One region of the Aeromonas sp. MTB genome, then DNA from elsewhere that is predicted to be linked to it. Evidence: predicted binding sites of a transcription regulator. Region 1 holds the regulator's gene; the other holds the start of a gene.
What was found. Region 1 encodes sigma-54, which starts transcription at its own class of promoters, with help from an activator protein. Its sites were predicted from a motif close to TGGCACNGTTTTNGCTT; they were not measured.

Region 1 (4,250 bases):
AACACGAAGTCGGCATCCTTGGGAATGCCATACTTGAAGCCGAACGACTCGAACACCAGCACCAGCTCGTTCTCTTTCTTGCCGAGTACCCGGGTCTTGATGAGCTCGCTCAGGTCGTGAATGCTGAGGGTGGTGGTGTCGATGCGCAGGTCAGCGGTCGAGGAGAGTGGCGCCAGCAGGTGGGTCTCCTGACGTATTGCCTCATCCAGCGACAGCTTGTTGCGTGAGAGGGGGTGCAAGCGGCGGCTCTCGCCATAGCGCTTGAGCAGAGTGCCATTGTCAGCGTCGAAGAAAAAGCTGGAGAACTCTACCCGCCCCTCATTGCGCACCTGTGCCAGCAGATTTTCCAGTTTCTCCGGATCGCTCGGCAGGTTGCGCACATCGATGCTGACCGCCAGTTTGTCATACTGGCTCTCCACCGACACAATCAGCTGGGGCAGCAGATTGACCGGCAGGTTGTCCACACAGTAGTAACCCAGATCTTCCAGCACTCGCAGGGCTACCGTTTTACCGGAGCCCGAACGTCCACTTACCACGATTAACTGCATCTTGTTCCCTCACGCCAAAACGGGTGTCTCATCCTTGGCCTGCTGTCAGGCCGAGATCATGATCTGATAGAGCTCTTCGTCGCTGGTTGCCTGACGCAACTGGCGGCAAACCGCCTTGTCACCCAGCTTGGAAGCCATCAGAGAAAGGGTCTTGAGATGCTGCTTGCACTCGCTTTCCGGCACCAGCAAGGCAAACAGCAGGTCAACCGGTTGATTGTCGATGGAGTCGAAAGGAATAGGGTCGGCAAAGGTCATCAGGATCGCGGTTGGCGGGAACTCATCGTCAATGCGACCGTGGGGGATTGCAATACCGGCACCGATCCCAGTACTACCCATTTTTTCGCGGGCCAGCAAGCATTCGAACAGCGCCTGGCGGGAGGTGCCAAGGCGCTCGGCGGCCAGCTCGCTGATGATTTCGAGGGCGCGTTTCTTGCTGGTACAAGGGACTGCACTCTTGGTGCAGTCCCGACTCAGTATGTGTTCAAGTTGCATGGTTATTTTTTATTTAACTTATCTTTGTGCTTGATGATCTGCCTGTCCAGCTTGTCGAGCAAGGTGTCTATCGCAGCATACATATCGGCATGTTCAGAGTTGGCAAACACTTCGCCACCGCTGACGTGCAATTTGGCTTCCGCTATCTGGTTCAGTTTTTCCACGCTAAGCACCACATGAACATTGTTGATGTGGTCGAAGTGACGCTCGAGTTTGGCAAATTTGTTATTCACATAATCACGCAGAGCTTCGGTGATCTCGACATGGTGTCCGGTCAGGTTAATTTGCATAACATCATCCTTTTGTTTGCCTAAACCAGGCGTTTGCGCTGATTGGAAGGTGGGATAAACAAGGATTCGCGATACTTAGCGATCGTGCGTCTCGCCACCATAATACCCTGTTCGGCCAGCAAATCCGCGATCTTGCTATCACTTAACGGCTTGGCAGGATTCTCTGCCGTGACCAGCTTCTTGATGAGCGCGCGAATTGCGGTCGATGAGCACTCTCCTCCTCCTTCGGTGTTCACATGGCTGGAGAAAAAAAACTTCAATTCGAAGATACCACGGGGGGTATGCATGTACTTCTGGGTCGTCACCCGGGAGATGGTCGACTCATGCATCTCTACCGCTTCGGCGATGTCATTGAGCACCATCGGCTTCATCGCCTCTTCACCATACTCGAAAAAGCCCTGTTGCTGCTCGACAATGCAACTGGCCACTTTCAGCAGGGTGTCATTGCGACTTTCCAGGCTCTTGATGAACCACTTGGCTTCCTGCAAATGGGAGCGGATAAACTGGGTGTCGGTGCTGCTGCGGGCGTTGCGGGCCATGGCGGCATAGGTCTCGTTGACCCGGATGCGGGGGGCAGAGTCGGGATTGAGCTCGACCACCCACTTGCTGCCCTTCTTGACCACGGAGACGTCGGGGATCACGTACTGGGAGTCGCTCTGGATGATGCCATTGCCGGGGCGCGGCTCCAGCAGCTGGATCAGATCCAGCACCTCCTTGAGGTCGCTCTCTTTGAGTTTTGTCTTGCGGGCGAGGGTGCGGTAATCCCGGTTGCCGAGCAGCTCCATGTGCTCGAGGATCACCTCCTTGGCCTCGTTGAGCCAGGGGGTCTGCGGGTCATACTGATCCAGCTGGATCAGCAAACACTCCTGCACAGAACGGGCAGCAATGCCGACCGGATCGAAGTGCTGCACCCGCTTGAGTACCGCCTCGACCTCATCGAGTTCCACCTCTACGTCATCGCTGGTGACGGCAGCCTGAATATCCTCCAGCGCAACGGTCAGATAACCGGATTCGTCGATGGCATCGATGATGGCGAGCGCGATGGCGGCATCCACATCGCTGAACGGTGTGAGCCGCATCTGCCACAACAGATAATCCTGCAGGTTTTCGGTGGTCTCTCCCTGATAGACGCTATCTTCCCCATCGTGGATGGGGCCCGCGCTCTGGGCGGTGCCGGCAGAGTAAACCTCGTCCCAGGTGGTATCCACCGGCAACTCATCCGGCATCTGCTCTTGGGCCATGGCATCGCTGGAATCCAGCTGGCTGGCATCGACCGGCGCTTCCGGACTGGTCTCTTGCGTCTCGCTCTCTTCCTGCTCCAGCAGAGGGTTGTTTTCGAGCGCTTGCTGAATTTCCTGCTGAAGTTCCAGAGTGGAGAGCTGGAGCAGACGAATCGCTTGTTGTAATTGCGGCGTCATGGTCAGGGACTGACCGAGACGCAACTGTAATGTCGGCTTCATCTACGTCGGGATATCCTTATGTTCAGCGAGGCACTCGTCAAAGGAAATGAAGGCATGCCCCCTTACTATAGACTGAATTGATCGCCCAAATAGACGCGCTTGACCTGCTCATCGGCAAGGATGTCAGCCGGTGCACCTTCGGCAATCATCTTGCCGTGGCTGACGATATAGGCCTTCTCACATACGTCCAGAGTCTCTCTGACGTTGTGGTCGGTAATCAAGACGCCAAGGCCTCTATCTTTCAGATGCTGAATGATCTTCTTGATGTCTATCACAGAAATCGGGTCAACCCCTGCAAAGGGTTCATCCAGCAGAATAAAACGCGGCTCGGCCGCCAGCGCACGGGCGATCTCGACCCGACGGCGCTCACCGCCGGAGAGGCTCTGACCCAGGTTGTCGCGAATGTGGGTGATATTGAACTCTTCCAGCAGTTGCTGAACCTTGTCCTCACGCTCCTCACGGCTCAACCCTTTGCGGGTCTGCATCACCCCCATCAGGTTGTCGAACACCGACAGGCGACGGAAAATGGAGGCCTCCTGCGGCAGGTAACCGATACCGTTGCGGGCCCGCACATGCATGGGCTGCAGGCTGATGTCCTGATCGTCGATGGTGATGAGACCGGCATCGCGCTGTACCAGCCCCACGATCATGTAGAAGGAGGTGGTCTTGCCCGCCCCGTTGGGGCCGAGCAGGCCGACAATCTGGCCAGTGCCCACTTCAAGGCTGACGTCACTTACCACCATGCGGCGCTTGTAGCTCTTCTGCAGGCCCACTGCTTTTAACACTGCCATGGCTTATTTTTCCTGCTTCTTCTGGTCGGCGGGCTTGTCGAAATTCTCTACCTGATCCGGCAGGAACACGGTTTTGACCCGCTGGCTCGGGCTCTTGCTCTCGGCGATCATCTTCTGTTTGACGATGTCGTAGCGGATCAGATCGCCATTGACCTGGCTATCTTCCTGCTTGAGCTGACCGTTGCCGGTGATGGTCACCAGCCGGTTCTTCAGCTCGTAGCGGATAGTGTTGCCGTGGGCATTGACCGGCTTGCCGTTATCCAGGATCTGGAAGAAGGTGGCGGGCTTGCCGTAGGCAGTCATCACCTCGGCCCCTTTCTCGCCGGAACGGGTCACTACCACCTTGTCAGCCTTGATCCGGATGGTGCCCTGATTGATGGTGACATCCTCTTCGAAGGTGATGCGGTTGTCCTGCATCTCGGCCACCTGTTTGACGGCATCGACGTAGACCTTCTCGGCAAAGTCGGACTCTTTGGCTGTCACCGCACCACACAACAACAGGGCTGCGAGGGCCAGATTAGCGTTTTTCATTGAAATAGATGGCATGGCCTTGATCCAGTAACTCAAAATATTTGCGGTCCAGATGGCCCTTGAGGCCAACCCCTTGGGTCTGGAAATCCCGACCCAGAATGTTCACTTCCCGGTTGCTGCGCACATCCTGTGTCACCA
Region 2 (4,250 bases), 870 kb from region 1:
GTTCTCGAACACGAACATCAAATCCTGGATCTGCTGGCTCATCTCTTCGTCCGACTCGCGGATGGAGTCCATCAGCTGGCCTTCGATATTGGTATCCAGATAGTTCATGATGTTGGCGGCTGCCTTCAGGCCGCCCATCTTGGCTGCCTGGGCACCGGCCGCACCGGCGAACTGTTTCTCCATGATGTCGTTCAGCTCTTGCAATGCCGCCGGTTGTACCTCTTCGAGGTTAGCGATACGCATCACCAGATCGAGGCGCACCTGCTCCGGGAACTGGCTCAGGATCTCGGCGGATTGCTCCGGCTCCAGATAGGAGAGCACGATAGTCTGGATCTGCGGGTGTTCGTTCTGGATGATGCTGGCCACCTGACGGGCATCCATCCACTTGAGCGAATCGAGGCCACGGGCGCCGGAACCGAGAATGATCTGGTCCACCAGATTGCTCGCCTTGTCCTCGCCAAGGGCCGCCACCAACGCCTTGCGCACGAAGTCTTCGCTGCCGATACCGATGTTGGTGTACTTCTGGATATCGTCGATGAATTGACGGTGCACCGCCGCCACCCGATCGTGACTGAAGTCAGACATGGAGGCCATCGACATACCGAGCCGCTGCACCTGCTTGGGCTCGAGATGACGGAAGATCTGGGCGGCATCCTCTTCATTGAGGCTCAGCATCAGCACCGCAGCCATCTCCATCCCCGACATCTGGTCGAGGATCTGGCGCTGACTGTCGGTGATGTCATTGCCGGTGACTTGACTCTTCTTTTCTTCAGGCATCTTTGTTCGTTACCCATTCTTTAATGACCTGAGCGGCCAGATCCGGCTCGTTCGCCACCAGCGCACGTACCGCCTTGAGCAAGTCTTCATCACGGTGCAGATCCGGCAGTTTCAGCTGGCCATCGCGTACACCAAATACCTGATCGTTCTCGACTTGTGCTGACAGCAGGCTCAACTCGTCGTCGCCACCCAGTACGGTGTGGTTGTCGAAATCCACTTCCCCTTCCGGTTTGGCATCCGGATAGAGCAGTCGCTTGAGCATGGGGCGAACCACGGTGACGATCAAGACGATGATCACCAGTACCGAGGCGGCAATCCGCACCGCACGCCAGAACCAGGGCTGATCGTAGAGCGGCACTTCAGCCACGGTATCCAGCTCTGGGCGATTGAACGGAATCGCGACCACCTCAAGGGTATCACCACGGGTCACATCAAAGCCAAGGCCACCACTCAGCAAACGACGCAATGTATCGAGTTCTGCCTGGGTGCGCGCCTCACGAGTCACGGCCCCGTCGGCACCGGGTACCGCTTTGTAATCCACGGCAACCGAGACGGTCATGCGGCGAATGCCACCCATCTGGCGACGGGTATGGCTGACGGTGGTATCCAGCTCGAAGTTGCGGGTCGCCTCTTTGCGGGAACGGCCCGAAGCAGCAGCGCTGGCACCATCACCACCGGTCGCCTCCTCGGGAATATTGGAGGCGGCAGGGGGCTGGTTGGAGAGGGCGCCGGGCACACCACCGTTGCTGCCGCTGGCGCTATTCTCTTCCATGGTCATCTCGGAGCGCACTGCAGGCAGATCCGGGTTGTAAGTCTTGCGGGTCTGCTCCTGCTGGGAGAAGTCGAGGGAGAGATCCACTTCCGCCGTATAGTTGTCGGCCCCCAGCACCGGGATCAGGATGGCGTCAATTTTTTGTTTGTACTCCAGCTCCTGCTTCTGCTGCATGGCAAACTCTTTGCGAGTCTGGGCCGAGATCGGGTCTTGCGAGCCGGAGTTGAGCAGACGGCCATTCTGGTCAGTGACGGTGACGCGGGTCGGCTCAAGGCCATGTACGGCGGAGGCCACCATATCGACGATGGAGTCCACCTCCCCCTGCCCCAGCGCAGCCCCTTTCAGGTTGAGCACCACTGTGGCACTGGGTTTGCGTTCGTTGCGGGCAAACACGTTGTCTTTCGGGATAGCCAGCAGCACCTGGGCCTTGGCCACATTCTGGAACTGCTCGATGGCGCTCGCCAGCTGGCGCTCGCGGCTCAGCTTCAGACGTTCACTCTCCATCCGCTGGCTGACGCCGAAACTGGAATCTTTGAGCAGGATATCTTCACCACCGATGCTGCTATCGGTGGCATTGGCAAGACCGGCACGGGTCAGGGCCAGCTGGATAGTGGGGTAGCTTTCGGCGTTGACCAGCACGCTCTTGCCATCCACCTCGTAGGGGATCTTCTGCTGATCGAGGAAGTCGAGAGTCTTCACCAGCTCCTGGGTGGTGTAGGTGCCGAGGGGACGCATGTCCGGCTCCTTGCCCCACAGCAGGATAAACACCGCAATGGCCAGACAGATGGCAAGCCCCAGGATCAGGGTGATTTGCCGCAGCACATCGGTGTTGGACAGGAAGCCCAGCGCCGAACTCTTCTGCTCATTTTCATCGAGGGCGGCGGTGCCCTCATCGTTTATCAGCAGATCGCCGTTTTGGTCAGTAGCCACGATTTATGTCCTTATTGCTGACATGTTCATGATGTTCAGTCGTCATGGTTTATTGGCGTCGCTTATACCGGCATGTTCATGATGGTCTTGTAGGCATCGACCATCTTGTTGCGCACCTGTACCGTGGCTTCAAAGGCGATGGAGGATTTTTGGCCCGCGATCATCACTTCGGCCAGATCCACCGACTTGTCGCCCATATCGAAACGGGTGCGCAGATCATTGGCGGCGCCTTGCAGTTCGTTGACGTTGCCAAGCGCCTGTTGCAGCAGCTGACCAAAGTCGGAGGTTACCTGACGACCGGGTTGTGCCAGCGGCGTTGCGCCTGCTTCGATCTTGAGCGCCTGCATCTCTTGCATCAGGCTGCTTGCACTAATTTCCATTTTCCATCCCCAGACAAATCATTGACGCTGGCATGCAACAAGCAATTAGAGTGCCAATGCGTTAAAAGCGCGATGCGGATGAGTGGCCTGACCAGGCCGGACGGGTTCGACAACGGCAGGTGGCTCTGATTAAATCCGACTCTGACGCCCACTTTTGCTGGCTGGCAAGGAGTCCGCTCTGGATTATCGCAAACCCGTGTTCAAGGCGATGGACTACATCAGCCACCATCTGGATGACAATCCGAGCCTGGATGAGGTCGCAGCGGCGGCAGCCATCTCCACCTTCCACTTCCACCGTATTTTCAAGACGATGGTCGGCGAGACCATTGCCGGATTTACCCGGCGCCTGCGTATGGAGCGCGCTGCCCGTCGCTTGCTCGCCTCCCCCCAGAGCGACATCACCACCCTCGCACTGGCCGCCGGGTTCTCCAGCTCGCAGAATTTCGCCAAAGCCTTTCGCCTGCACTTCGCCATGAGCCCCTCGGAATACCGCCTGCAGCAGGGGGGAAACTGGAAAAGCAAGATTGGAAACGATCCCCTTCCCTTTGACACCTATGATGGCCTGGTCATGCACCCGGTCACCGAACACCCGGGTCTGTTGCAGGGGGCTAGCATCAGGCAGATGCCCGCCCGGCGCGTGGCGTACATGCGCCGCCTGGGCCCCTATGGCAAAGAGACCTGCGAGCAAGCCCATCGGGATTTGCTCGCGCTGTTCGCCTCAGACGAGGCGATGACACCGGCGGGTACCCTGAGTCTCTATTGGGATATCCCCGATATCACCGATGAGACCCGTTGCCGTACTGACGTCTGCATCGAGCTGGGGCCAGAGATCCCCGCTGGGCGCCAGTTAACCACCCAGACCATCGCCGCGGGACCCTATGCGGTTTGTCAGTTTATCGCTCGCGGCGATCAACTGGTCGCTTGCTGGGAGACGGCGTTTCGCTGGGTAGTGGGCCAAGGGCTGAACTGCGACGATCGCCCGTGTTACGAGCAATACCACGCAGGCACGGACTCCGACCGGGATCATTACGTGTTTGATATCTGTATCCCGCTGATCAACCGATAAGCCGATACCTCATTTCCTTTACCCACTTCGGTGCCTTCGGGCACCGAAGCGACGGAGTCATGCCCATGAATATCAAAACGCTGTTTCTAGCCAGCCTGCTGGTAACGCTTCCCGCAGCCGCCAATGCCCAGTCACAGAGCCAGACGCTGATCTTTGGCGGCACCATCTACAGTGGTGATCCGGCGAACCCTCACCCGGAAGCGGTCGGCATTGAAGGTAAAAAGATAGTGGCAGTCGGCAGCTATCAGGAGGTCAGCGCCCGCCTTGGCAGCCATGCCAAGCGTCTTGATCTGAAAGGAAAGTACCTGATGCCAGGCCTCATCGA

Region 2: fliE (flagellar hook-basal body complex protein FliE) is a predicted target of sigma-54. The motif match lies at 2,899-2,915, and genes of this name have one in related genera.

Annotation. Positions count from the first base shown of each region.
Region 1 covers NZ_CP147026.1:344,854-349,103, reverse strand. The annotation lists gene rapZ (RNase adapter RapZ) at 1-548, opposite strand, end outside; gene ptsN (PTS IIA-like nitrogen regulatory protein PtsN) at 594-1,040, opposite strand; gene hpf (ribosome hibernation promoting factor) at 1,043-1,330, opposite strand; gene WBR25_RS01660 (RNA polymerase factor sigma-54) at 1,351-2,790, opposite strand; gene lptB (LPS export ABC transporter ATP-binding protein) at 2,856-3,581, opposite strand; gene lptA (lipopolysaccharide transport periplasmic protein LptA) at 3,585-4,112, opposite strand; gene lptC (LPS export ABC transporter periplasmic protein LptC) at 4,099-4,250, opposite strand, start outside.
Region 2 covers NZ_CP147026.1:1,214,170-1,218,419, reverse strand. The annotation lists gene fliG (flagellar motor switch protein FliG) at 1-777, opposite strand, end outside; gene fliF (flagellar basal-body MS-ring/collar protein FliF) at 770-2,479, opposite strand; gene fliE (flagellar hook-basal body complex protein FliE) at 2,542-2,859, opposite strand; gene WBR25_RS05720 (AraC family transcriptional regulator) at 3,014-3,925, shown strand; gene WBR25_RS05715 (amidohydrolase) at 3,991-4,250, shown strand, end outside.